Regions from separate parts of the Streptomyces sp. NPDC093225 genome, predicted to be linked through region 3. Evidence: predicted binding sites of a transcription regulator. Region 3 holds the regulator's gene; each other region holds the start of a gene.
The links. The regulator HrcA, encoded in region 3, represses chaperone genes, less so after heat shock. The targets are predictions, from matches to a motif close to TTNGCACTCNGNNNNNCNGAGTGCNAA.

Region 1 (9,297 bases), on a different contig from region 3:
TGGCGTACGGGGTCGCGCGCAGCGCGTCGGCCGTGACGTAGGCGATGGTGGGGTCGATCAGCCGGCCGTCCAGCTCCGCAGCGACCTCCGCGACCAGGTGGGCCCGGATCACGGCGCCGTCCGGCTCGTACAGGTAGCGTCCGACCGGCCCGGCCGCCGGGTCGGGCAGCGGGGCGGCCGTCACCAGCGAGGCGCCGCGCGGCAGCAGCGTCGCGCGCACCGCGCCCGGTGCGGTGCCGAACCAGAGCACGGCCTCCTTCACGTCGCCCGCGTCGGAGATCCACTCGGCCTCGGCCTCGGCCGGCACCGCCTCGTGCGGGATGCCGGGGGCGATCTTGATGGCCGCGTGCTTCGCCGTACGGGCCGCCTCGACCGCCCACGACAGCGGCGGGGAGTACGCCTCGGGGTCGAAGGTCCGGCCCCGCCCGCCCCGGCGCGCCGGGTCCAGGAACACCGCGTCGTAGCCGGTGGTGTCCACCTCCGTCACGTCCGCCTCGTGGACCTCGACGAGCTCCGCCAGCCCCAGCGCCTCGGCGTTGGCCCGCGCCACGGCGGCCGTCAGGGGGTCGCGGTCCACGGCCAGCACCCGGATCCCGGCCCGGGCCAGGGCGAGCGCGTCGCCGCCGATGCCGCAGCACAGGTCGGCGAGGCTGCGCACGCCCAGGGCGGCCAGCCGCTCGGCGCGGTAGGAGGCGACGGAGGCACGGGTGGCCATCTCGACCCCGGCCGGGGTGAAGAACATCCGGAAGGCGTCCTCGGCCCCGAACTTGGGCACCGCGCGCTGGCGCAGCCGGGCCTGTCCGAGGGCGGCGGAGACCAGTTCGGCGGGGTGCTCGCGGCGCAGCCGGGTGGCGGTGGCGAGCTCCTGGGCCGGGTCGTAGTCGCGCAGGGCGTCGAGCAGGGCGCGGCCCTCGGGGGCGAGCAGGGCGGCGAAGGCGGCGAGGTCGTTCACGGGTTCATTGTCCTGCCCGCCGGTGCGGCCCCCGGTGTCGGCCAGGCGAAGGAACGTATCGCCACGGGCCGCGGTGTCGGCCGGGGGCCGGGGGCCCGGGGTGACAAGATCCGGCGCCATGCAGCTAGTAGGAAAAACGGAACAAAACACGCACGCGTCGGGTGGTCGGCGGCGCCTCGGCATCGCCCTGGCCGCACTCCTCGTCGCCGCCCTGGGCACCGCCTGCGGCTCGTCGGCACCGGACGGCGCGGCCCCGCACCCGAAGACGGCCAAGGAGCGGGAGAAGGAGAAGTCCAAGGCCCTCGGCGCCCCGGCCGGCCTGCCGGGCTCGTACGCCCTCCGCGTCCAGCAGCCCCGGCAGGCCCTGATCGCCGCCGCGCGGAAATGGGGCCTGGCGGGCACCCCGCTGCTGCCGCCGGCTCCGCCGAAGGAGAAGCCGGAGATCTCCCCGCGCGAGGGGTTCGAGGTGGAGGACCAGCAGAGCCTGCAGCTGCCACCGGTCTTCACCACCGTGCCCACCACGCAGAAGGTCGTCTTCCTGACGATCGACGACGGGGCCGAGAAGGACCCGGAGTTCCTCAAGATGATGGAGGAGCTGAGGATCCCGTACACGGCGTTCCTCAGCGACTACCTCGTGCGCGACGACTACCCGTACTTCCGCAAGATGCAGGACCTCGGCGTCACGCTGAACAACCACACCCTCAACCACCGCTACCTGCCCGCGCTCTCGTACGAGAAGCAGCGCGAGGAGATCTGCGGTCAGCAGGACACCATCGAGAAGCAGTTCGGCAAGCGCCCGACCGTCTTCCGCCCGCCGTACGGCAACTACAACCAGGACACCCTGCGCGCGGCCAAGTCCTGCGGCGTCAAGGCGGTCCCGCTGTGGAACTCCGAGGCCTTCGTCGACCACATGGAGTGGCGGGAGTACGACCAGGACCTGCACCCCGGCGACATCATCCTCACGCACTTCCGGGGGCGCGAGGACTGGAAGGGCACCATGCCTGACATGATCCGTCGCGTCATGAAGACCGTCACGGACAAGGGGTACGCCGTGGCCAAGCTGGAGGACTATCTGTGATCAAGGCGCGCCGGCCGGGGGCCGGGACGGCGAAGGCCGGTGCGCTCGCACTCACGCTCGTGCTCGCGCTGTCGGGCGCCCTCGCGGGCTGCGCGAACAGCGTGGACCCGATCGAGCGGCTCGGGCGCAAGGCCACCGAGGGAGTGCAGGACGGGCGGAGCGGCCGGCCGGGCCACCCGGCCGCCACCGCCACCCCGACCCCGTCGCCCGGCGGCTCGGCCGGGGCCGCGGTGTCGACCGCGTACCGCCGGTGGGGGCTGGCCCGGCCGCTGCGGTTCGCGCCGCGGCCGGCGCGGAAGGCTCAGCTGCCGCCGGCCGAGCCCGGCCGGATACCCGTCGTGGACCGAATACCCGTGCCCGCCGGGCAGAAGACCGTCTTCCTGACGTACGACGACGGCGCCGAGAAGGACCCCGCGTTCCTGCGGATGGTCGCCGACCTGAAGCTGCCGATCAGCATGTTCCTCACGGACGGCGTCGCCTCGTCGGACTACGGGCACTTCGCGGAGATCAAGAAGCTCGGACCGGGCAGCGAGATCAACAACCACACCCTCACCCACCCCAACCTGCGCACCCTCCCCTACGAGCGGCAGCGGGCCGAGATATGCGGGCAGCAGGAGCGCCTCGAGAAGCGGTTCGGGGCGGCCCCGAGGCTCTTCCGCCCGCCCTACGGCAACTACAACGACGCCACGCTGCGCGCCGCCGCGGACTGCGGCCTGGAGAAGCTCGTGCTGTGGCGGGTCTCGATGCAGATCCACGACTTCCAGTACGCGGAGGGCGACGCCCTCCGGCCCGGCGACATCGTCCTCGCCCACTTCCGCGGCCCGAGCGAGCTCAAGGGCACGACCATCACGCAGATGACGGCGCGCATGCTGCGGCGCATCCAGGACCAGGGCTACGCCATAGGCCGTCTGGAGGACTACCTCTGACCCGCTGACGCGGACGGGGCGGCGACCACCGGGGTGATCGTGGTCTCGACCGGGCCCCGGGCGTCGGCCTCCCGCTGGCGTTCGGCGCTGTCCGAGATGCGCAGCAGGAGCGCCACCATGATCCAGTTGGCCACCAGGGACGAGCCGCCCTTCGCGAGGAACGGCAGTGCCTTGCCGGTCAGCGGGATCAGCCCGGTGACGCCGCCCGCGACGACGAAGACCTGGAGCGCCAGGGCCGCCGAGAGTCCGACCGCCAGCAGCTTGCCGAACGGGTCGCGGGCGCCCAGCGCCATCCGCAGCCCCCGCTGCACGAGCAGCCCGTACAGCACGAGGACGACCATCACCCCGGCCAGGCCCAGCTCCTCGCCGATGGTCGTCAGGATGAAGTCGCTGCGCCCGGCGAAGCCGATCAGCTCGGGGTGGCCCCGGCCGAGTCCGGTGCCGGTGATCCCGCCGCTGCCGAAGCTGAACAGCGCCTGCGCGGACTGGTCGGAGACCATGCCGGGCGGCCGCTGCTCCGGCGGCAGGTAGATGGCGAGCGGGTCCAGCCAGGCCGCCACGCGCCCCTTGACGTGGGGTTCGGTCGAGCCGACGACGAAGGCGCCGAGGGCGGCCATGAGCAGGCCGCAGACGATCCAGCTGGTGCGCTCGGTGGCGACGTACAGCATGACGACGAAGACGCCGAAGAAGATCAGCGAGGTGCCGAGGTCGCGTTCGAAGACCAGCACCAGCAGGGAGATGATCCAGACGGTGATGATCGGGCCGAGCTGCCGCATCGGCGGCAGCCGCATCCCCAGGAGCTTGCGCCCGGTCAGCGACAGCGAGTCGCGGTGGACCACGAGGTAGCCGGCGAAGAACACCGAGATCATGATCTTGACGAACTCGCCCGGCTGGAGCGACTGCCCGCCGATGATGATCCACCGCTTGGCGCCGTACATGTCCGCGCCGAAGAACACGGGAGCGGTCAGGAGCGCGAGGGCCACGAGCATCGTGATGTAGATGAACCGCTGGAGGTGCCGGTGGTCGCGCAGCAGCATCAGGATGCCGATGCAGGCGGCGGTGCCGACGACCGTCCACAGGAGCTGGTTCGGCGCGGTGGTGCCGGCCTTGGGCCAGCGCTCCAGGTACGTCGGGTCCAGCCGTGCGAGCAGGACCAGGCCGATCCCGGACAGCAGGAACGTCAGCGGGAGGACCAGCGGGTCGGCGTACGCGGCGAACCGGCGCACCGCCAGGTGTCCCACCAGCGCCAGCAGGGTCATGCTGATCGCGAACTTCGGCAGCTCCGCGGGCAGCTCGCCCGTCATGGACAGGCCCACGCAGGCGTGCCCGCCGACGGTGATCAGGACGACGAACGCCAGCAGCAGCGCCTCGGTCCGGCGCCGGGCGCCCGCCGTCGTCAGCGGCCTCAGTCCCCGCACGGGAGCCCGCCGTCGTCGGCGTAGGTGGAGGCAGTCCGTCCGTTCTGCTCGCCTATGAGGCGCTTTATCTTCATGTCTTCAACGACGTCGGGGTCCGCCGCGAGGTTCCTCCGGCGGGCTGCGATGGGAAGGGTCACACCGGCGGGACAGCTGCACCGGGGCTCCCGGAGGTGCCTCCGGCCGACACCGCCGCGCTGTGAATTGGCACTCCGCTTGACCGAGTGCTAATCGCCGGAATAGTCTCGGCCCTGGCACTCGCCACTGGGGAGTGCCAACACAGCGACGGGCAGGTCCGGCACCCGCGACGACGGATCGACCTGGTCGCCACCTCAGACAGTTAACCCCGTGAGATCTCCGAAGGGGGAGGTCGGATCGTGACGACCGCCAGCTCCAAGGTTGCCATCAAGCCGCTCGAGGACCGCATTGTGGTCCAGCCGCTCGACGCCGAGCAGACCACGGCTTCTGGCCTGGTCATCCCGGACACCGCGAAGGAGAAGCCCCAGGAGGGCGTCGTCCTCGCCGTGGGCCCGGGCCGCTTCGAGGACGGCCAGCGCCTTCCGCTCGACGTGAACGTCGGCGACATCGTGCTGTACAGCAAGTACGGCGGCACCGAGGTGAAGTACAACGGCGAGGAGTACCTCGTCCTCTCGGCTCGCGACGTGCTCGCGATCGTCGAGAAGTAATCACCCCGCAAGCTCGCGAGTACGCGAAGCAGATGCTGTGAACGCGCCCTGGGCTCCCTGACCTTCATATCCGGGTGCCCAGGGCGCGTTCCGTTCTACGTAGAGGACTGAGAACGCTCCCATGGCGAAGATCCTGAAGTTCGACGAGGACGCCCGTCGCGCCCTCGAGCGCGGCGTCAACAAGCTTGCCGACACCGTCAAGGTGACGATCGGCCCCAAGGGCCGCAACGTCGTCATCGACAAGAAGTTCGGCGCCCCCACCATCACCAACGACGGTGTCACGATCGCCCGCGAGGTCGAGCTCGAGGACCCGTACGAGAACCTGGGCGCCCAGCTCGTCAAGGAGGTGGCGACCAAGACCAACGACATCGCGGGTGACGGCACCACCACCGCGACCGTGCTGGCCCAGGCGCTGGTCCGCGAGGGCCTGCGCAACGTCGCCGCCGGCGCCTCCCCGGCCTCCCTGAAGAAGGGCATCGACGCCGCCGTCAAGGCCGTCTCCGAGGACCTCCTCGCCACCGCCCGTCCGATCGAGGACAAGAGCGACATCGCCGCCGTGGCCGCGCTCTCCGCGCAGGACCAGCAGGTCGGCGAGCTCATCGCCGAGGCGATGGACAAGGTCGGCAAGGACGGTGTCATCACCGTCGAGGAGTCGAACACCTTCGGTCTCGAGCTCGAGTTCACCGAGGGCATGGCCTTCGACAAGGGCTACCTGTCGCCGTACTTCGTGACGGACCAGGAGCGCATGGAGGCCGTCCTCGAGGACCCGTACATCCTCATCAACCAGGGCAAGATCTCCTCCATCCAGGACCTGCTGCCGCTGCTGGAGAAGGTCATCCAGGCCGGTGGCTCCAAGCCGCTCCTGATCATCGCCGAGGACGTCGAGGGCGAGGCCCTGTCGACCCTGGTCGTGAACAAGATCCGTGGCACCTTCAACGCCGTCGCCGTCAAGGCGCCCGGCTTCGGTGACCGCCGCAAGGCGATGCTGCAGGACATGGCCGTCCTGACCGGCGCCACCGTCATCGCCGAGGAGGTCGGCCTCAAGCTCGACCAGGCCGGCCTGGACGTGCTGGGCTCCGCCCGCCGCGTGACCGTCACCAAGGACGACACCACCATCGTCGACGGTGCCGGCAGCAGCGACGAGGTCGTCGGCCGCGTCAACCAGATCAAGGCCGAGATCGAGGCCACGGACTCCGACTGGGACCGCGAGAAGCTCCAGGAGCGCCTCGCGAAGCTGGCCGGCGGCGTGTGCGTGATCAAGGTCGGCGCCGCCACCGAGGTGGAGCTGAAGGAGAAGAAGCACCGTCTGGAGGACGCCATCTCCGCGACCCGCGCCGCGGTCGAGGAGGGCATCGTCTCCGGTGGTGGCTCCGCTCTGGTCCACGCCTCCAAGGTCCTCGCCGACAACCTGGGCAAGGAGGGCGACGAGGCCACCGGCGTCTCCGTCGTCCGCCGCGCCGCCGTCGAGCCGCTGCGCTGGATCGCCGAGAACGCCGGCCTCGAGGGCTACGTCATCACCTCGAAGGTCGCCGAGCTCGAGAAGGGCCAGGGCTTCAACGCCGCCACCGGCGAGTACGGCGACCTGGTCAAGGCCGGCGTCATCGACCCGGTCAAGGTCACCCGTTCCGCCCTGGAGAACGCCGCCTCCATCGCCTCCCTGCTGCTGACGACCGAGACCCTGGTCGTCGAGAAGAAGGAAGAGGAAGAGGCGAACGGCCACGGTCACGGCCACGGTCACGGCCACAGCCACTGACCTTCGCACCCGCCGCGCCCCACGGCGCGGACGCGGACGCCGAGGCCGACGCTGACGCGCAAGGCCCCCGTCGCACCCTGTGCGGCGGGGGCCTCCCCGTTCGTGCGGGCGCCGTGCGCGGCCGCGTACCGCCGTGCGCGTACGGCGGGCCGGTGGCGGTCCGTCAGTTCGACCGGGTGCGCGCTCGGTTCAGCCGGTCATGCCCATCTGGCGCATCAGGCTCATGGCGTCGTAGTGCCACCAGCCCTCGGCGATCTTCCCGTTCTCGCAGCGGAAGGTGGTGGTGCCGGTCATCGTGCAGGTCTTGCCGGTGGCCGCCATCCCCATGAACTCGCCCTTGTGGACGCCCTTCCAGCTCCACACCGTGGTGACGCAGTCGTTCTGGGCCAGCTGCGTGTCGATGGTGAACTCCATGTCGAAGCCGCCGCGCCACATCTCCACGTCCTTGCGGATCTCCTCGCGACCGACCACGGTCTGCTGCTCCTTGCCGATGTCGTGGTCGATGTAGTTGGTGGCGTAACACTCCTCCAGGAGGCTCATGTCGCCCTGCTGGATGAGCCCTTCGAACATCCGGTTCACCAGCATGGTGTTGAGGGACTCGTCGCGGATCACGTCGAGGTTGGTGAACGTCGGCATGCCGTCGCACAGCGCCACCATCTCGTGGAACATTCGGTCCGTCTCGGGGAGGTTGGAGTTCTTCATCGCCTCCTCGTAGGACGGGAACTCGACCACGTCGACGTAGTGCTCGGAGTTGTCGCGGTCCTTGCCCACGACGGTGTGCGTCACCGTGCGCCGGCCCTGGCTCTGCGAGACGTACTTGTCCAGCAGGCTGTTCATGGCCTCGGGCTGGTGGGTCGTGTAATCGACCAGTTGTACGAATGTCATGGTGGTCTCCCGGGCTGGAAGGGACGGTCTCAATTTTAGTGAGAAACCACCCGTTCAGCGGCTTTTCGGGCGTTGGTTGACGGTTGACCCACCCGCCCCGCCAGAGCTACTGGGGCCCGTACTTGCGGCCCGTCCGCGACGACACGCCGCCCAGCACGCCGCGCGGCATCATCTTCACGACGCCCATCAGGGCCTTGTAGCGGGGGTCCGGCACGGAGACCGTACGGCCCCGGGCCAGGTCGTCCAGGGCGGCCCCGACCAGCTTGTCCGCGTCCAACCACATCCAGTTCGGGATGTTGTCGGTGCCCATCCCGGCCCGCTCGTGGAACTCGGTCCGCACGAAGCCGGGGCACAGCGCCATCATCCGCACGCCCGAGCCGGCCAGGTCCTTGGCCGCGCCCTGGGTGAACTGCACGACCCACGCCTTGCTCGCCCCGTACGTACCGCGCGGTAGGAACGCCGCCACCGAGGCGACGTTGACGATCCCGCCGCGCCCGCGCGAGCGCATGGACTCCGCGGCCGCCGAGGTCAGCCGCAGCACCGCCTCGACGTGCACCTTGAGCATGGTCAGCTCGTCGGCCATGGGCACGTCGAGGTACCGCCCCTTGTTGCCGAACCCGGCGTTGTTGACCAGCAGGTCGACCGGGTCCCGACGGTCGCCCAGCCGCTCCTCGACCGCCGTGATGCCCTCCTCCGTCGACAGGTCGGCGGTCAGCACCTCCGCCTCGATGCCGTGCCGGTCGTGCAGCTCGGTGGCCTGTTCGCGCAGCCGCCCGGTGTCGCGGGCCACGAGCACGAGGTTGTGTCCCTGGGCGGCCAGCTTGCGCGCGAAGGCGGCACCGATGCCCGCCGTGGATCCGGTGATCAGAGCAGTCGTCATACGCGCAACCTAGCCGCCGCGGGTTTCGTCCCGCGTCCGTGTCCCCGCCGCGGGTCCGTCAGGCGTCGCCGTACGCGTTCGCGTAGGCCTGCGCCTTGGCCCGGTCCTGCGGATCCATCGCGTCCCCGGCGGCCAGGGTGCGCGGCAGGAGCGACCGCTCGGTGGTGAAGGCGCGGAACCAGAAGGCCACCGTGACCTCGTGGTCCGGGCGGTGCACGATCTCGACCGGGTCGCCGGGGGAGACCTCGCCGGGCTCCACCACCCGCAGGTACGCCCCCGGCCGGAGCTCCCGGGTGAACCTGCGGACCCACCCCTTCTCGTCCAGGTGTCCGGCGAACGTGCGGCACGGGATGCGCGCCGAGGCCACCTCCAGGACCAGGTCCCGGCCCACCCGCCAGCGCTCGCCGAGCCGCGCGCCGTTGACGTCGATCCCCGTGGTGGTGAGGTTCTCGCCGAAGATCCCGCCCGGCAGCTCGCGCCCCAGCTCGCGCTCCCAGTGGTCGAGGTCCTCGCGCGCGTACGCGTAGACCGCCTGGTGGTCGCCCCCGTGGTGGCGGAGGTCGCCGACGGAGTCGCCGGCGAGGCCGCTGCCCGCGACGCCCTTGGGGCCCGGGGCGGTGACCTTCACCGGGCCGGCGACGGGCTGCTTGCCGATGCCGGTCCAGCCGTCGGGCGCGTCCGTGTACGGGACGGGGACGGGGCGGCCGAGGTTCACGGAGATG
Region 2 (9,297 bases), on a different contig from region 3:
TACAAGGGCACCGGCAGCGCGACCGCCCCGTTCAAGGGCCGCGTCAAGGTCGGCAGCGGCTGGAACACGTTCAGCAAGATCATCGCTCAGGGCGACCAGGACGGGGACGGCCGGGCCGACCTGATGACCCTGAAGCCGAGCGGCGACGTGTACTACTACCTGTCCAAGGGCGGCGGCGCCTTCTGGCCCCGCAGCACCTGGGGCAACGGCTGGTGGTGGATGGCCCGGGCCGTCAACGAGGGCGGCAACCCCGTCTACGGCAAGAACGGCATCACCGGTGTGAACGCCGCCGGCGAGCTGCACTTCCACGAGAACCGCTCCAACGGCCTCTACCCGTCGTACGAGACCAGCGGCACCTTCCCGGCGGGCAGGAAGCTCGTCGTGGCCACCGGCATCGACGGCAGCGGCCAGGCCGCCGTGCTCGCCTTCGGCGGCGGGCAGTTGCTCAATGTGAAGAAGAACGCCCCGGTCTCCGGCGACTTCACCACCACGAACCTGGTCACCGGCCCCGGCGACCTGACCGGCGACGGCCGCGGCGACCTGCTCACCCGGGACTCCGCGGGCACCCTCTGGCTGCGCGCCGGGCAGGGCAACGGCACCGGCTTCGCGGCCCCGGTCCGCGTCGGCACCGGCTGGGGCGCGTACAAGGCGCTCGTCGGCAGCGGCGACGTCAACGGCGACAGCCGGACCGACCTGATCGCCCAGGGCACCGACGGGAACCTGTACGTCTTCCCGGGCAACGGCACCGCCACCACGCCCTTCAAGGCGCGGCAGCTGATCGGCAGCGGCTGGAACACCTACAACGCCATCGCCGGCTCCGGCGACCAGAACGGCGACGGCCGGGCCGACATCATCGCCCGCGACGGCGCGGGGAAGGTGTACGTCTACTACGGCACCGGCGGCTCCGGTACGGCAACGTTCGCCGCGCGCAAGGCCGTGGAGGGCGACGGCCCGGACGGCCAGGTCGGCGCCAACCACAACTGGAACGTCTACCCGCAGATCGGCTGAGGCACGTACAACGCCCGAGGGCGGCACCCCCATGGGGGTGCCGCCCTCGGCGTACTGCTCGGGATCTACCGATCGGCCCTCAGGTCGATCAGAAGTCCATGTCACCGCCCGGCATGCCGCCCGGAGCGGCCGCGGCCTTCTCCGGCTTGTCGGCGATGACGGCCTCGGTGGTCAGGAACAGACCGGCGATGGAGGCGGCGTTCTGCAGCGCGGAACGGGTCACCTTCGCGGGGTCGATGATGCCCTCGGCGATCATGTCGACGTACTCGCCGGAGGCGGCGTTCAGACCGTGGCCGACGGCCAGGTTGCGCACCTTCTCCACCACGACGCCACCCTCGAGGCCGGCGTTGACGGCGATCTGCTTCAGCGGGGCCTCGAGCGCCAGCTTGACGGCGGCGGCGCCGACGGCCTCGTCGCCCTCGAGCTCCAGCTTCTCGAAGACCTGGGAGGCCTGCAGCAGGGCCACGCCACCACCGGCGACGATGCCCTCCTCGACGGCGGCCTTCGCGTTGCGGACGGCGTCCTCGATGCGGTGCTTGCGCTCCTTGAGCTCGACCTCGGTCGCGGCACCGGCCTTGATGACCGCCACGCCACCGGCGAGCTTCGCCAGGCGCTCCTGCAGCTTCTCGCGGTCGTAGTCCGAGTCGGAGTTCTCGATCTCGGCGCGGATCTGGTTGACACGACCCTGGACCTGGTCGCTGTCACCGGCACCGTCGACGATCGTGGTCTCGTCCTTGGTGATGACGACCTTGCGGGCGCGGCCGAGCAGGTCGAGACCGGCGTTCTCGAGCTTGAGGCCGACCTCCTCGGAGATGACCGTGCCACCGGTGAGGATGGCGATGTCGCCCAGCATGGCCTTGCGGCGGTCGCCGAAGCCCGGGGCCTTGACCGCGACGGAGCGGAAGGTGCCGCGGATCTTGTTGACGACCAGGGTCGACAGGGCCTCGCCCTCGACGTCCTCGGCGATGATCAGCAGCGGCTTGCCGGACTGCATGACCTTCTCCAGCAGCGGAAGGAGGTCCTTCACGTTGCTGACCTTGGAGTTGACGATCAGGATGTACGGGTCCTCGAGCGAGGCCTCCATACGCTCCATGTCGGTGGCGAAGTACGCCGAGATGTAGCCCTTGTCGAAGCGCATGCCCTCGGTGAGCTCGAGCTCCAGACCGAAGGTCTGGGACTCCTCGACCGTGATGACGCCTTCCTTGCCGACCTTGTCCATCGCCTCGGCGATGAGCTCGCCGATCTGGGTGTCGGCGGCGGAGATGGAGGCGGTGGAGGCGATCTGCTCCTTCGTCTCGACCTCCTTCGCCTGGTCGAGCAGGGCGCCGGAGACGGCCTCGACGGCCTTCTCGATGCCGCGCTTCAGGCCGATCGGGTTGGCGCCGGCGGCCACGTTGCGCAGGCCCTCGCGGACGAGCGCCTGGGCGAGGACGGTCGCGGTGGTCGTACCGTCACCGGCGACGTCGTCCGTCTTCTTGGCGACTTCCTTGACCAGCTCGGCGCCGATCTTCTCGTACGGGTCCTCGAGCTCGATCTCCTTGGCGATGGAGACACCATCGTTGGTGATCGTGGGGGCACCCCACTTCTTCTCAAGGACGACGTTGCGACCCTTGGGGCCAAGGGTGACCTTGACGGCGTCGGCGAGCTGGTTCATCCCGCGCTCGAGACCGCGCCGGGCCTCCTCGTCGAACGCAATGATCTTGGCCATGTGAAGTGGTCCTCCCGGACTGGGGTGGATTGCTCCGGGACCGCGTCTGGCGCCCGCGACGGACGGCCTGCGTGCCTGGCAGTTCCTTCCCGCCAGGCCTGCGGGCCTCACCGACCCGATCCTCGTCTTTATCACTCTCACCCGGAGAGTGCTAACGCCAATGATTAGCACTCGGCACCCTCGAGTGCAAGCGGCTCTCGCGAAGCGGGCCACCCCTGACGCACCGTCGGCCGCCCCTCCCGCGCCCCGCCGCCGCGCTCCGGCCGCCCCGTCCCGCCGACTCGCCCGCGCGCGCCGCGGGGGCCCGGACGCGCGCGAGGGGCCCGCCTCCCTCACGGGATGCGGGCCCCTCGGCCGTATGCGTCGTGCGGTCGCTCGCGCGCGGCTTAGGCCAGCTTGACCATGTCCGCCTGCGGACCCTTCTGGCCCTGCGAGATCTCGAACTCGACTCGCTGACCTTCTTCAAGGGTGCGGTACCCGTCCATCTGGATCGCGCTGTAGTGGACGAAGACGTCCGCACCACCGTCGACCGCGATGAAGCCGTAGCCCTTCTCCGCGTTGAACCACTTGACGGTGCCCTGAGCCATGCCTAACTCCCCTATTACTGGCCCTTGCGCGGATCCGCACTTCGCGGACCCGGGTCAGACCTTGCGCCGTAACGCGCCGACCGCGGCTGAATGTATCTGCATGGACGCTGTCTGCAACAGGTCATTCCGACGAGAATTCAGGACACCCTGATATCGGCAAATAGCCCCAGGAGTCACGGCATCGGGGGGCAATTCGGGCCGGATGAAACACGCCAACAGCCCATATCGCACACGCAGGTTGACCCGATGTCGACCATCGCGGCGCCCGCTCATATGCGTATGGCATGAACGGCGAGGGGGGCTACCCCAACCCTACCGCGCGCAACCAACCAGAATCGCCCCCTCCGCTTTTTGCGGAGGGGGCGATTCTATGGACTGCACGTGCAGCATTTATCGACTGGCCACGGACATTCGACGGACTTTCGATTAACAGAAGGGTTCGACTTCGAGGGTCTCAGCAGCCGCCGGCGACGGCCGGGATGATCGAGATGCCCGCGCCGTCCGGCGTCGGAGCCTCCAGACCGCCCTCGAAGCGCACGTCGTCGTCGTTCACGTACACGTTCACGAAGCGGCGCAGCTTGCCCTGGTCGTCCAGCACGCGGGCGGCGATGCCCGGGTGGGCCTGCTCCAGGGAGCCGATGACCTCGGCGAGGGTCGCGCCCTCGGCGGGCACCTCGGCCTGGCCGCCGGTGTAGGTGCGGAGGATGGTGGGGATGCGGACGTTGACGCTCATGCGCTTGTCGCCTTCCGGGAGGTACGGGGGTGCAGGGGTGGTCAGGAGGCCAGGCCGGCGGCGCGGAACGCGTCCAGGCTCGGGCGGATGGTCGCGGTCTGGCCGGTGCCGGAGACCGCTTCCAGGGTCTTGAGGCCGTCGCCGGTGTTGAGGACGACCGTGGTCAGGGTCGGGTCCAGTACACCGTTGTCGATCAGCTTCTTCGTGACACCGACGGTCACGCCACCCGCCGTCTCGGCGAAGATGCCCTCCGTCCGGGCGAGCAGCCCGATGGCGTCCACGACCTGCTCGTCGTTCACGTCCTCCACGTAGCCGCCGGTGCGGCGGGCGATGTCGAGCACGTACGGGCCGTCGGCGGGGTTGCCGATCGCGAGGGACTTGGCGATGGTGTTCGGCTTCTGCGGGCGGACCACCTCGTGCCCGGCCTTGAAGGCGGTGGAGACCGGGGAGCAGCCCTCGGCCTGGGCGCCGAAGATCTTGTACGGCTTGTCCTCGACCAGGCCGAGCTTGATGAGCTCCTGCAGACCCTTGTCGATCTTGGTGAGCTGGGAGCCGGAGGCGATCGGGACGACGATCTGGTCGGGCAGCTGCCAGCCGAGCTGCTCGCAGATCTCGTACGCCAGGGTCTTCGAGCCCTCGCCGTAGTACGGGCGCAGGTTGACGTTCACGAAGCCCCAGCCCTCGCCCAGCGGGTCGCCGATGAGCTCGGAGCAGAAGCGGTTGACGTCGTCGTAGTTGCCCTCGATGCCGACCAGGTCGCCGCCGTAGACGGCGGCCATGACGACCTTGCCCTGCTCCAGGTCGTGCGGGATGAACACGCAGGAGCGGAAGCCGGCCCGGGCGGCCGCGGCGCCCACGGCGCCGGCGAGGTTGCCGGTGGAGGAGCAGGACAGGGTGGTGAAGCCGAAGGCGCGGGCGGCCTCGACGGCGATCGCGACGACGCGGTCCTTGAAGGAGTGCGTCGGGTTGCCGGAGTCGTCCTTGACGTACAGCTTGCCGGTGATGCCCAGCGCGGCGGCCAGGTTCTGCGCGTCGACCAGCTTGGTGAAGCCGGGGTTCAGGCTCGGCTTGTCGGCCACGTCGGCGGGGACGGGCAGCAGCGGGGCGTAGCGCCAGATGTTGTTCGGACCGGACTCGATGGCCTTGCGCAGGGTCTCCGGGTCGCCGACGGGCAGCTCGTAGGCCACCTCGAGAGGACCGAAACACTCGACACAGGCGAAAATGGGACCGAGGTCGAAGCGCGTCCCGCATTCGCGACAGGAGAGCGCGGTGGCGGGACCGAGGTCGACCTGGGCGGGGGTAGCAGACTGTGCAGCCATGATGGCGAGGCCCTTTCTCCTCATCTTCCCCATGGCGGACGTCGCCATGAGACGGAATTGGCACCTTCCCTAGCCGGGAGCCTCGCGGCGCGACGGTGCGCACGAGACCGGCTGGAGGGTTGCCGGGGCTTCAACGGGCCGTGTCCCTCTGCCCCTCTGGATGAGCGGTATTCGATTGTCAACGCGGCATTCGACCCCCGACATGCGATGGTCATCCGCGTTGTTCAAGACTGTAACCGAAGGGCCGGGAGGCGGAAGGTTCCGTCCGAACGGCGAGATGGCGATCACCCGACGGGGATCGCCGAAGGCATCGACGAGCGAGGGGATCCGCGTGCTGGAAGAGGTGGAGCGCTGGCTCGCCGGTCGGTCCTGGTCGGCGGCCGACCGCACGCTCGACCAGCTGGTGGCGGCCAAACGGGCGACGGGCAGCACGGTCAGCGTGGTGCTGCCCGCCCTCGACGAGGAGGCCACGGTCGGGGACATCGTCGAGACGATCCGGCGCGAACTGGTCGAGGGCGTGCCGCTCGTGGACGAGCTGGTCGTCGTCGACTCGGGCTCGACCGACCGTACGGCCGAGGTGGCGGCCAAGGCGGGTGCGCGCGTGGTGCACCGGGACGCGATCCTGCCCCGGATACCCGCCCTGCCGGGCAAGGGCGAGGTGCTGTGGCGGTCGCTGCTGGTGACCTCCGGCGACATCGTGTGCTTCGTGGACGCGGACCTGCGCGACTTCTCGGCGGACTTCGTGTCCGGGATCGTCGGGCCGCTGCTGACCGAGCCCGAGGTGCAGTTCGTCAAGGCGATGTACGACCGTCCGCTCGGCAGCGCCGACCTCGACTCGGTCGCCGCGGGCCGGACCGGTCAGGGCGGGCGGGTGACCGAGCTGGTGGCCCGGCCACTGCTCAACCTGCACTGGCCGCAGCTGGCCGGCTTCGTGCAGCCGCTGGGCGGCGAGTACGCGGTGCGCCGCTCGCTGCTGGAGCGGCTGCCGTTCCCGGTGGGGTACGGGGTGGAGCTGGGACTGCTGGTGGACGCGCTGCACACGGTGGGGCTGGACGCGCTGGCCCAGGTGGACGTCGGCGTACGGGTGCACCGGCACCAGGACGGGCAGGCCCTGGGGCGGATGGCGGCGGCGATCTACCGGACCGCGCAGCTGCGGCTCTCCCGCGGGCACCTCGTACGGCCGGTGCTGACGCAGTTCGAGCGGGGCGAGTCCGGCTTCGAGCCGCGGACCTACGCCGTGGACACCGAGGAGCGCCCCCCGATGGTCGAAATCGAGGAGTACACACGTTTGAGCGGGCGCGAGGCGGGCTAGGTTCGCGGCATGGCTTCCGAGGCATCCAAGGACCATTCCGCACCCCCGCGCGTGCTCGTCGCGGCGAACCGCGGCCCCCTCTCGTACGCCCTCGCCGAGGACGGCACGCTCAGTGCCCGCCGCGGCGGGGGCGGCCTGGTCTCCGGCCTGTCGGCCGCGCTCGCCGAGCACCCCGGATCGCTGTGGGTGTGCGCGGCGCTGGGGCCGGGCGACCGGGAGGCGGTGCGGCGCGGGGTGTCCGAGCCCGGGGTCCGGATGCTGGAGATCGACCCGGCCGTCTACGACGACGCGTACAACGGGATCGCGAACTCGGTCCTGTGGTTCACCCACCACGGCCTGTACGACGTCCCGCGCGAGCCCGTCTTCGACGCGGAGTTCCGGCGCCGCTGGGCGTCGTACCGCGAGTACAACCGGGCCTTCGCGGACGTGCTGGCGGCGCGGGCGGCGCCCGGCGCGGCCGTGCTGATCCAGGACTACCACCTCTCCCTGGCCCCGGGCCTGCTCCGGCAGGCCCGCCCCGACCTGCGGATCGGGCACTTCACGCACACCCCGTGGGCCTCGGCCGACCAGCTGGCCATGCTGCCGGACGACGTCCGCGAGGAGCTGGTGTGGGGGATGCTCGGGGCGGACGAGCTGGGGTTCCACACGTGGGCGTGGGCGTCGGCGTTCATGTCCGGCGCCCAGCTCGACGGCCCCGGTGGGGTGGCCGACCCCGTCTGCCCCACCGGTGACCCCTGGCGGGGCGTCGCGCACCGCCGGGGCGGCGGTCCGCGGCGCCGCACGCGCGTGATGGCGCGCCCGCTGGGCGTGGACGGCGACGAGCTGCGGGCGCTGGCGCACCGGCCGGAGGTGGACGGGAAGCTGGCCGCGCTGCGCGCCGAGGTGGGGGACCGGAAGACGATCGTCCGGGTGGACCGCACCGAGCTGTCGAAGAACATCGTGCGCGGCCTGCTGGCCTACCGGGAGCTGCTGCGGAAGCGTCCGGAGTGGCGCGGCCGGGTGGTGCACCTGGCCTCCGCCTACCCCTCCCGCCAGGACCTGGCGGTCTACCGGGAGTACACGGCGGCGGTCGCCACGCTCGCCGCGGACATCAACGACGAGTTCGGCACGGCGGACTGGGTGCCGGTGCTGGTCTCGGTGCAGGACGACTTCCCGCGCTCTCTGGCGGCGTACCGGCTGGCCGACGTCGCCCTGATCAACCCGCTGCGGGACGGCATGAACCTGGTCGCCAAGGAGATCCCGGTGGTCTCGGAGCGCGGCTGCGCGCTGGTGCTGTCGACGGGCGCGGGCGCGTACGGGGAGCTCCGCGAGGACGCGCTGACGGTGAACCCGTACGACGTCTCGGCGACGGCCGCGGCCCTGCACGAGGCGCTGTCGATGGGCGACGCGGAGCGGGCGGACCGTACGAAGCGGCTGGCCGCGGCGGCGGTGGCACTGCCGCCGGCCCGCTGGTTCGCCGACCAGCTGGACGCGCTGCTCACCGACGCGCCCGGGTCCGAGGGCCCGTAGCGCCTCGCAGCCACAGTCGTGGTGTGTGGGGGAGCCTCTTGAGGCGTCGTGGCAGGCTGGTCCGGAGGCAGGCCCGGGCCTGGGGTGGCCGAAGGCCAGGGCCGGAGGCCCCTTGCCCCAGGGGTGGGCCTGCCGCAGGGCCTGCAGGCCACGACGGGTCAAGAGGCGAGGGGCCCCACGCACCACGCCCCCGGACCTACCCGACCGCCGCGGCCAACCCCGCCAGGAACTCGACCACCGCCGCCGGCCCGTCGAGCACCAGGTCCGCCCGCTCGGCGAGCTCGACGACCTCCGCGCTGCCGCTGCACACCAGCAGTCCCGGCCGCCCCTCCGACCGCAGCTTCTCGACGGCCGAGAACGCCGCGAGGTCTCCCAGGTCGTCGCCGGCGTAGAGGACCGACCTGGCTCCGGTCTCGGCCAGGTACTCGGCGAGTGCGACGCCCTTGTCCATGCCCGGCGGGCGCAGCTCCAGCACGGCGCGGCCGGGCTCGACGATGAGGCCGTGCCGGGCGGCCAGCTCGGCCAGCGGCTCGCGCAGGGACTCGAACGCGCGCTGGGGGTCGGCGGCCCGGCGCGTGTGCACCGCCACGGACCGGCCCTTCTCCTCGATCCAGGTGCCGTGCCAGGCCCCGATCCCGTCAAGGAAACCGGGCAGCTCGGCGCGTACGCCGGCCACGCCGGGGTGCGGCGCGGGGGCCTGGACGGTGCCGGAGACGGCGTCCCAGCGTTCGGCGCCGTAGTGACCGAGGACGGTCAGGCGCTCCAGGCCGGGTACGCCCGCGAAGCCGCCGTAGCGGACGGCCACGCCCGCCGGGCGGCCGGTGATCACGGCCACGGAGCCGACGTGCGGGGCGAGGGCGGCGAGGGCGGGCACGGCACCGGGGTGGGCGCGGGCCAGGTCGGGGTCGGGGACGATCTCGGCGAGGGTGCCGTCGAAGTCGAGGGCGACGACGGTTCCGGCCGGGTCTCGCAGCAGCGCGTCGAGCGCGTCGCGGCCGGCGGTCGTGGTGGGCTTCGGCAGGTCGTGCGGTGGGCTCCCCATGGGTCCGACCCTACCGGCGCCGGGCGCCGGGCGGGGCGGTTCCGGCCGCCTCCGTGGTCGCGACGGTGCGGGCCGGGGC
Region 3 (9,297 bases):
ACCAGCGGCACCGGGTCGTCGAGGAGGATCGCGAGCTTGGCGTCGTACCCGTCGTCGGCACCCGCGAAGACGTCGTCGCCGAGCGGGGTCTCGTACCACTTGGCCTCGCCCGCGAGCTGCCCGCGGTAGGTCCGCACGGCCGCCGGGTCGACGTAACTGCGCTGCGGCATGAAGAGGTTGACGCCGAAGGGCCGGCGGGTCAGGGCGCGCAGCCGCTTGATCTCCTGGTACATGCCGTCGGCGGTCTTGTAGCCGCCTGCCAGGAAGCCGAGTCCGCCCGCTTCGCAGACGGCGGCGGCGAGTTCGGGGCGGGACGCCCCGCCCGCCATGGGGGCCTGCACGATCGGATGGGGGTGGAGATCGCTCAGCGCGGAGGACATGTGCTGCATCGTGCCACGTCCACCGCACCCCGCCGAATCGGCACCGTCGCCTGGCGCGGTCGGGCCCCGGGCGGATTCCCGCCCGGGGCCCGACAGCCTCGCCTTGCGGCCGTCAGCGGCCGTTGAACGCGTCCTTCAGGCGCGAGAACAGCCCCTGCTGGCCCGGCTGGAACTGGCCCATCGGCCGCTCCTCGCCGCGCAGCTTCGCCAGCTGGCGCAGCAGCGCCTCCTGCTCCGGGTCGAGCTTGCCGGGGGTGGTCACCTCGACGTGCACGATCAGGTCGCCGCGGCCGCCGCCGCGCAGGTGCGTGACGCCCCGCCCGTGCAGCGGGATCGACTGGCCGGACTGCGTGCCGGGCCGGATGTCGATCTCCTCCATGCCGTCGAGCGTCTCCAGCGGGCACTTGGTGCCCAGGGCCGCCGCCGTCATGGGGATGGTGACCGTGCAGTGCAGGTCGTCACCGCGCCGCTGGAACACCGGGTGCGGCAGCTCGTGGATCTCGACGTAGAGGTCGCCGGCGGGGCCGCCGCCGGGGCCGACCTCGCCCTCGCCCGCGAGCTGGATGCGGGTGCCGTTCTCCACGCCCGCCGGGATCTTGACCGTCAGGTTGCGCCGGGAACGGACCCGGCCGTCGCCCGCGCACTCGGGGCACGGGGTCGGGACCACGGTGCCGAAGCCCTGGCACTGCGGGCAGGGGCGCGAGGTCATGACCTGGCCCAGGAACGACCGGGTGACCTGGGAGACCTCACCGCGGCCGCGGCACATGTCACAGGTCTGGGCGGAGGTGCCGGGTGCGGCGCCCTCGCCGGAGCAGGTCGTGCACACCACGGCGGTGTCGACCTGGATGTCCTTGGTCGTGCCGAACGCGGCCTCGTCGAGCTCCAGGTCGATCCGGATCATCGCGTCCTGGCCGCGCCGGGTGCGCGAGCGCGGGCCGCGCTGGGACGCCGTACCGAAGAACGCGTCCATGATGTCCGAGAAGTTGCCGAAGCCGCCCGCGCCGAAGCCGCCGGCACCGGCGCCGCCCGAGGAGGACAGCGGGTCGCCGCCGAGGTCGTAGACCTGCTTCTTCTGCGGGTCGGAGAGCACCTCGTAGGCGGCGTTGATCTCCTTGAAGCGCTCCTGCGTCTTCGGATCCGGGTTCACGTCCGGGTGGAGCTCGCGCGCCAGCCGGCGGAAGGCCTTCTTGATCTCGTCCTGGGACGCGTCGCGGCGTACGCCGAGTACGGCGTAGTAGTCCGTGGCCACTTACGACTCCGCCAGGATCTGTCCGACGTAACGTGCCACTGCGCGTACCGCTCCCATCGTTCCGGGGTAGTCCATGCGGGTCGGTCCGACCACGCCGAGTTTGGCGACGGTCTCGCCGCCCGAACCGTAGCCGACCGACACGACGGACGTGGAGTTCAGCCCTTCGTAGGCGTTCTCGTGCCCGATGCGTACGGTCATGCCCGATTCATTGACCTCGCCGAGGAGCTTGAGGAGCACGACCTGCTCCTCCAGCGCCTCCAGCACCGGTCTGATCGTGAGGGGGAAGTCGTGTCCGAAGCGGGTCAGATTGGCGGTACCGCCGATCATCAGCCGCTCCTCGGTCTCCTCCACCAGGGTCTCCAGCAGGGTCGAGAGCACGGTGGAGACCGTCGCGCGGTCCTCCGGCTCGAAGCCCTCCGGCAGGTCCTGCACCAGCGGCGGCACGTCGGCGAACCGGCGTCCCACCACCCGGCTGTTGAGCCGGGCCCGCAGGTCCGACAGCGCCTGCTCGCCGAACGGCGCCGGGCAGTCGACCATGCGCTGCTCGACCCGGCCCGTGTCGGTGATCAGGACGAGCATCAGCCGGGCCGGCGCGAGCGCGATGAGCTCGACGTGCCGCACCGTGGAGCGGGTCAGGCTCGGGTACTGCACCACGGCGACCTGTCGGGTCAGCTGCGCGAGCAGCCGCACCGTGCGCCCCACCACGTCGTCCAGGTCCACCGCGCCGTCCAGGAAGTTCTGGATGGCCCGGCGCTCCGGGGTCGACAGCGGCTTGACGCCGGCGAGCTTGTCGACGAAGAGCCGGTAGCCCTTGTCGGTCGGGATGCGGCCCGCGCTGGTGTGGGGCTGGGCGATGTACCCCTCCTCCTCCAGCACGGCCATGTCGTTGCGGACCGTGGCGGGCGACACGCCGAGCTTGTGGCGCTCCGTGAGCGCCTTGGAGCCCACCGGCTCCTCCGTCCCGACGTAGTCCTGGACGATGGCGCGCAGCACCTCGAGCCTGCGTTCGCTGAGCATCTGCGCCCACCTCCAGCTGTGATGCCTGACCTGTTTCCGTGACCGACCCTGTTCGGACCGTGCTGGCACTCGGTGCGTGCGAGTGCCAGAGATCCCCCGGTCAGTGTACGGCGGCCGGGTACGCCCCTAGCAAGGGTGGCCCGTCACGGTAGCGTCGCGGTATGGACGTCGCTTGGGAAGAGCTGGGGTGGGAACGCCTGACCGGGCGGTCCGGCCGCCGCCGTCTGCCGGTGTGGGACTGCACGGTGGGACTGGTGGTGGGGGACGATGCGGTGCTCCTCGTCGACCCCGGGTCGTCCCTGCGCGAGGGTGCCGAGATCCGTGCCCAGGCCGAGCGGCTGACCGGCCGCCGCGTGACGCACCTCGCATTCACGCACGGACATTTCGACCACGTGCTGGGGGCCGCGGCGTTCGCCGGCGTCGAGGCCTTCGGGGCGGTGGGGCTGGAATCGATGCTGACCGTGGACCGCAACGCCCTGCGGGCGGACGCGGTGGGGCACGGCCTGGCGCCGGCGGAGGCCACCGCGTCGGTGGACGTGCTGGTCGTACCGCGCCATCTGGTCTCGGGCGAGTGGACGCTGGAGCTGGGCGGGGTGCAGGTCCTGCTGGCGAACGTGGGGCCCGGGCACACCCCGCACGACCTGGCGGTCCTGGTGCCCGGCGAGCGGGAGGTCGTCTTCTGCGGGGACCTCGTGGAGGAGTCCGGCGAGCCCCAGGCGGGCCCGGACGCGCTCCCCAGCCAGTGGCCGGCCGCCCTGGACCGGCTGCTGGCGCTGGGCGGCGAGGACGCCCTCTACGTGCCGGGGCACGGTTCCGTCGTCGATGCCCGGTTCGTCCGTGCGCAGCGCGCCACACTGGCCCGCCGCTTCGGCGTGTCGCGCGCCTGAGGGTGACGGCGTTCCTACTGTCGTGCGGATGCGACAGTACGGTCCCGATCTCACCCCGCCCTGGAAGAAGTCCCGGCCCGCTCCCGAGGTGCCGGCGGACCCGGACCTGGTCGTCGAGGTGGCCGGCACGGACTTCTGCGGGGCGGTGGTGGCCTGCGAGGGCGGGACGGTGACGCTGGAGGACCGCTTCGGCAAGCGCCGGGTCTTCCCGCTGGAGCCGCGCGGCTTCCTGCTGGAGGGCGCGGTCGTCACCCTCGTACGCCCCTCCCGCGCGCCCGCGGCGCCGGCCCGTACCGCCTCGGGGTCGCTCGCCGTCCCCGGCGCCCGCGCCCGGGTCGCCCGGGCCTGCCGCATCTACGTCGAGGGCCGGCACGACGCGGAGCTGGTGGAGCGGGTCTGGGGGGACGACCTGCGCATCGAGGGCGTGGTGGTCGAGTACCTGTCCGGTGTCGACGACCTGCCCGCGATCGTCGCCGAGTTCGCCCCGGGGCCGGACGCCCGCCTCGGCGTCCTGGTCGACCACCTGGTCGAGGGGTCCAAGGAGTCCCGCCTGGCGGCCCGGATCTCCTCCCCCGACGTCCTGGTCGTCGGCCACCCGTACGTCGACGTCTGGCAGGCCGTGAAGCCGTCCGCCCTGGGCATCCCCGCCTGGCCGGTGGTCCCGCGGGGGCAGGACTGGAAGACGGGCGTCTGCCGCGCTCTGGGCTGGTCCGAGAACACCGGCGCCGCCTGGACGCGCATCCTGTCCCGCGTCACGTCCTACCGCGACCTGGAGCCGTCCCTCCTGGGCCGCGTGGAGGAACTGATCGACTTCGTCACGGGCGACGGTGGCGCTTGAACTTGGGGAGGGTGCCGAACTCGCTGGTGTCCAGTTCGATGCCGAGCACGTCCAGCGGCAAAGGATCACCGAAGTCCTGCGTCAGCCGCTGCTGGTAGTCGGCTTCCCCTCCCGTTCCGCCCGGCTGGGTGAGCAGCAGGCAGGCCGCCTCGAACGGGTCGACGATCAGGTACGCCGGGATGCCCGCGGAGGCATAGAGCGAGCGCTTCACGCCGTAGTTGCGATCGGCGGTCGACTCGGTGACGACCTCGACGAGGAGCGAGATCACCTGTGCGGGCATCAACCTCCCGCTCCCCGGCACCGCCCCGCGCTCGACCACCACGAGGTCGGGCTGCGGCTCGCTGATTTCACCTGGGATCGCGACGTCCTGCCGCTGCAAGCGGCGCCAGCGGTCACGCGGGATCTGGTCCTGGACCGCCTCCACGATGAGGTTGTGGCCCGTCTCGGGGCCGGGCGTCATGACGACGTCACCCCGCAGAAGCTCGATCTTGAACCGGCCGAACAGCTCCGGATGCTCATCGAACACCGCGACCATCGCTTCGTACAAAGCGTTCACACCACGGCCCCTCCGCTTCACCCGGCCCCGCTCACGGACGGAGCCTAGGGCCGCGAGGCCCAGGCCATGGCCGTTCCCCCCGGGATTCACCCCGCCGAGGGATCAGTCCACCAGGTCCCGCACCACCGCGTCCGCCAGCAGCCGCCCCCGCAGCGTGAGGACCGCGCGACCGGCCTCGTACGGAGCGGCCTCCAGGAGGCCGTCGGCCAGCGCGCGGCGGGAGGCGGCGAGCCCGGCCGGGGCCAGCAGGGACAGCGGGACGCCGTCGACCAGGCGGAGCTCCAGCAGGATGCGCTCCACGCGCCGGTCCTCGTCCGACAGGACCTCGCGTCCCGCGCCCGGGGAGCGGCCCTCCGCCAGGGCGGCCGCGTAGGCGCCGGGGTGCTTGACGTTCCACCACCGGACGCCGCCCACGTGCGAGTGCGCACCGGGGCCCGCGCCCCACCAGTCGGCCCCGCGCCAGTACAGCTCGTTGTGCAGGCAGCGGCCGGCCTCCGAGGTGGCCCAGTTCGACACCTCGTACCACTCGTAGCCCGCGCCCCCGAGGACGGAGTCGGCGATCAGGTACCGGTCGGCGTGCACGTCGTCGTCGGTCATCGGCACCTCGCCGCGCCGGATCCGGCGGGCCAGCTGGGTGCCCTCCTCCACGATCAGCGCGTACGCCGAGACGTGGTCGGGGCCGGCGCCGAGGGCGGCGTCCAGCGAGGCCCGCCAGTCGTCGTCGGTCTCGCCGGGCGTGCCGTAGATCAGGTCGAGGTTGACGTGCTCGAAGCCGGCCGCCCGCGCCTCGCCGACACAGGCTTCCGGCCGGCCGGGCGTGTGCGTGCGGTCCAGCACCTTCAGGACGTGCTGCTTCGCGCTCTGCATGCCGAAGGAGATCCGGTTGAAGCCGCCGGCCCGCAGCTCCTCCAGGTACGCGGGCCCCACCGACTCCGGGTTCGCCTCGGTCGTGACCTCGGCGTCGGGGGCCAGCCCGAACTCGTCCCGGATCGCGGCGAGCATCCGCACCAGGTCCCCGGCCGGCAGCAGCGTCGGGGTGCCGCCGCCGACGAAGACCGTGCGGACCTGCCGCGGGTCGTCGCCCAGCACCTTGCGGGCCAGGCGCAGCTCGTCGATCAGGGTGTCGGCGTAGTTCTCGCGGGAGGCCAGCACCCCGCCCGTGCCGCGCAGCTCGGTGGCGGTGTAGGTGTTGAAGTCGCAGTAGCCGCAGCGGGTGGCGCAGTACGGCACGTGCAGGTAGAAACCGAGCGGCCGGTCCGCGGCGCCCTCCAGGGCGTGCGACGGCAGCGCCCCGTCGTCGGGCATGGGCTCGCCATCGGGCAGTACGGAAGGCATGGCCCCATTGTCCCGCACCGCCCGGCGGCACCGGCCCGCCCGGCACCCGCCGGGACCCGACCGGCCGCGTCCGGCGGCCGCCCGGAGCCCGGTCCGGCCCGCGGCCGTCCGGACGGCGGCGGGCCCGTACGGACCCCGAAGGCCCGTACGGGCGGCGGCGGAGCGGCCCGGGCGGCGGCGTACGGCCCCCGCCCGGTCGGGCGGCTACGCCTCCCGCGCGCCCTCGTACATCTCGTCGATCAGGTGCTTGAACTCACGCTCGACCACCGGCCGCTTCAGCTTCAGGCTGGGAGTCAGGTCGCCGTGCTCGACGTCCAGGTCGCGCGGCAGCAGCCGGAACTTCTTGACCGTCTGCCAGCGCTGCAGCCCCTGGTTCAGGGTCTGGACGTACGTCTCGATCAGCCGGTTGGTCTCGGGCGCGGCCACGACGTCGGCGTACGACTTGCCCTCCAGCCCGTTCTCGGCGGCCCAGCCCAGGATCGAGGGCTCGTCGAGGGCGATGAGCGCGGTGCAGAAGTTCCGGTCGGCGCCGTGCACGACGATGTTCGACACGAAGGGGCAGATGCCCTTGAACTGGCCCTCGATCTCGGCCGGGGCGACGTACTTGCCGCCCGAGGTCTTGATCAGGTCCTTCTTGCGGTCGGTGATGCGCAGGTAGCCGTCGGGCGAGAGCTCGCCGATGTCGCCGGTGTGGAACCAGCCGTCGGACTCGAGGACCTCGGCGGTCTTCTCGGGCAGGCCGTGGTAGCCCTCCATGATGCCGGGGCCGCGCAGCAGGATCTCGCCGTCGTCGGCGATGCGGACCTCGGTGCCGGGCAGCGGCTTGCCGACCGTACCGGTGCGGTAGGCCTCGCCCGGGTTGACGAAGGAGGCGGCGCTGGACTCGGTGAGGCCGTAGCCCTCCAGGATGTGGATGCCGGCGCCGGAGAAGAAGTAGCCGATCTCGGGGGCCAGGCCGGAGGCGCCGGAGACGCAGGCGCGCAGGCGGCCGCCGAAGGCGTCGCGGAGCTTGGAGTACACGAGCTTGTCGGCGACCGCGTGCTTGGCGGAGAGGCCGAAGGGCGCGGTGGCCCGACCGGTGCGGCGGAAGTTGTCCTGGGTGACCTTGGCGTACTCGCGGGCCACCTCGGACGCCCACTTGAAGATCTTGTACTTGGCGGCGCCGCCCTCGCGGGCCTTGGCGGCCACGCCGTTGTAGACCTTCTCGAAGATGCGCGGCACGGCGGCCATGTACGTCGGCCGGACCACCGGCAGGTTCTCGATGATCTTGTCGATCCGGCCGTCGACGGCCGTGACGTGGCCGACCTCGATCTGGCCGGAGGTGAGCACCTTGCCGAAGACGTGCGCCAGCGGCAGCCACAGGTACTGGATGTCGTCCTTGGTGATCAGGCCGGTGGCCACGGTCGCCTTGGCCATGTACGACCAGTTGTCGTGCGGGAGGCGCACGCCCTTCGGGCGGCCCGTGGTGCCCGAGGTGTAGATCAGGGTGGCGAGCTGGTCGGCCGTGATGGCCGAGACCCGCTCCTTGACGACCTCGGGGTGCTTGTCCAGGTACTTCGCGCCGCGCTGCTCCAGCTCGGCGAGGGAGAGCACCCAGCCCTCGGGGTCGCCGGCCTCGGAGACCGCGTCCTCGGCGTTGATGACGACGACGTGGTGCAGCTCGGGCAGCTCCCCGCGGCGCTCGCGGGCCTTGGCGAGCTGGGCGCCGTCCTCGGCGATCAGGACGCGGCTGTCGGAGTCACCGAGGATGAACGCCGACTCCTCGGCGTTCGTGCTCGGGTAGATGGTGGTGACGGCGGCGCCGGAGCACATGATGCCGAGGTCCGCGAGGATCCAGTCCACCCGGGTGGAGGAGGCGAGGGCGACCCGCTGCTCGGGCTGGACACCCAGCTCGATCAGGCCGGCCGCGATGGCGAAGACGCGCTCGGCGGCCTGCCCCCAGCTCAACGACCTCCAGTCGTCCGGGCCGCTGCCGGCGGCCGCCGGGACGGGGTAGCGGTACGCCTCCGCATCCGGGGTCGCGGCGACCCGCTCAAGGAAGACGGCCGCAACGGTGGGGGGTCGATTCTCGATCAAGGACTGTGTGTCGCTCACGACATCCTCCGGACCGGTCCACGCGGAGTTGCGTGGGAGCGTGGGGACTGGCGGGTTTTTGTGACTGGCGAGTAACCATCGAGCAGTGATCAGAGTAGAGGCCGCCCGGCCGGGGCGTAAGAGCCAGTGTGCGGCCGGTTCATAACGAAACGGGCCCCCGCGCACCTGCACGGAGGCCCGTTTTCAGCCAGGACGTCCCGATACGGGACGCGAACACCGGCCCAACGGCAGCCGAACCCGGAGCGAACCGAACCGGGGCGCGGCCGGAAGGGCTACTTCTTCTTGGCGCCGGACTCGTCGCTCGACAGGACGGCGATGAAGGCCTCCTGCGGCACCTCCACCGAGCCGACCATCTTCATCCGCTTCTTGCCTTCCTTCTGCTTCTCCAGCAGCTTCCGCTTACGGGAGATGTCACCGCCGTAGCACTTGGCGAGGACGTCCTTGCGGATGGCGCGGATGGTCTCGCGGGCGATGACCCGGGAGCCGATGGCGGCCTGGACCGGCACCTCGAACGCCTGCCGCGGGATGAGCTCGCGCAGCTTGGCGACCAGGCGCACGCCGTACGCGTACGCGGCGTCCTTGTGGGTGATCGCCGAGAAGGCGTCGACCTTGTCGCCGTGCAGCAGGATGTCGACCTTGACCAGGGAGCTGCTCTGCTCGCCGGTGGGCTCGTAGTCCAGCGACGCGTAGCCGCGGGTCTTGGACTTCAGCTGGTCGAAGAAGTCGAAGACGATCTCCGCGAGCGGCAGCGTGTAGCGGATCTCGACCCGGTCCTCGGACAGGTAGTCCATGCCGAGCAGGGTGCCGCGGCGGGTCTGGCACAGCTCCATGATCGAGCCGATGAACTCGCTCGGCGCGAGGATCGTGGCGCGCACGACCGGCTCGTACACCTCGGAGATCTTGCCCTCGGGGAACTCGCTCGGGTTCGTGACGGTGACCTC

Region 1: groES (co-chaperone GroES) is a predicted target of HrcA. The motif match lies at 4,576-4,602, and genes of this name have one in related genera.
Region 2: groL (chaperonin GroEL) is a predicted target of HrcA. The motif match lies at 2,881-2,907, and genes of this name have one in related genera.

The regions. Positions count from the first base shown of each region.
Region 1 is NZ_JBIVNX010000028.1:46,850-56,146, reverse strand. It holds gene ACIQCH_RS24095 (methyltransferase domain-containing protein) at 1-952, opposite strand, end outside; gene ACIQCH_RS24090 (polysaccharide deacetylase family protein) at 1,071-2,030, shown strand; gene ACIQCH_RS24085 (polysaccharide deacetylase family protein) at 2,027-2,956, shown strand; gene ACIQCH_RS24080 (FtsW/RodA/SpoVE family cell cycle protein) at 2,947-4,374, opposite strand; gene groES (co-chaperone GroES) at 4,749-5,057, shown strand; gene groL (chaperonin GroEL) at 5,179-6,810, shown strand; gene ACIQCH_RS24065 (ester cyclase) at 7,000-7,695, opposite strand; gene ACIQCH_RS24060 (SDR family NAD(P)-dependent oxidoreductase) at 7,802-8,575, opposite strand; gene ACIQCH_RS24055 (MOSC domain-containing protein) at 8,634-9,297, opposite strand, start outside.
Region 2 is NZ_JBIVNX010000020.1:113,112-122,408, reverse strand. It holds gene ACIQCH_RS20130 (FG-GAP repeat domain-containing protein) at 1-1,008, shown strand, start outside; gene groL (chaperonin GroEL) at 1,097-2,716, opposite strand; gene ACIQCH_RS20120 (cold-shock protein) at 3,103-3,303, opposite strand; gene ACIQCH_RS20115 (MoaD/ThiS family protein) at 3,758-4,036, opposite strand; gene thrC (threonine synthase) at 4,078-5,379, opposite strand; SAM riboswitch class I at 5,373-5,522, opposite strand; gene ACIQCH_RS20105 (glucosyl-3-phosphoglycerate synthase) at 5,687-6,667, shown strand; gene ACIQCH_RS20100 (trehalose-6-phosphate synthase) at 6,677-8,176, shown strand; gene otsB (trehalose-phosphatase) at 8,373-9,218, opposite strand.
Region 3 is NZ_JBIVNX010000049.1:28,593-37,889, reverse strand. It holds gene ACIQCH_RS31465 (nitronate monooxygenase) at 1-380, opposite strand, end outside; gene dnaJ (molecular chaperone DnaJ) at 493-1,629, opposite strand; gene hrcA (heat-inducible transcriptional repressor HrcA) at 1,630-2,646, opposite strand; gene ACIQCH_RS31450 (MBL fold metallo-hydrolase) at 2,808-3,533, shown strand; gene ACIQCH_RS31445 (DUF3097 domain-containing protein) at 3,562-4,371, shown strand; gene ACIQCH_RS31440 (Uma2 family endonuclease) at 4,349-4,906, opposite strand; gene hemW (radical SAM family heme chaperone HemW) at 5,030-6,262, opposite strand; gene ACIQCH_RS31430 (AMP-dependent synthetase/ligase) at 6,467-8,356, opposite strand; gene lepA (translation elongation factor 4) at 8,629-9,297, opposite strand, start outside.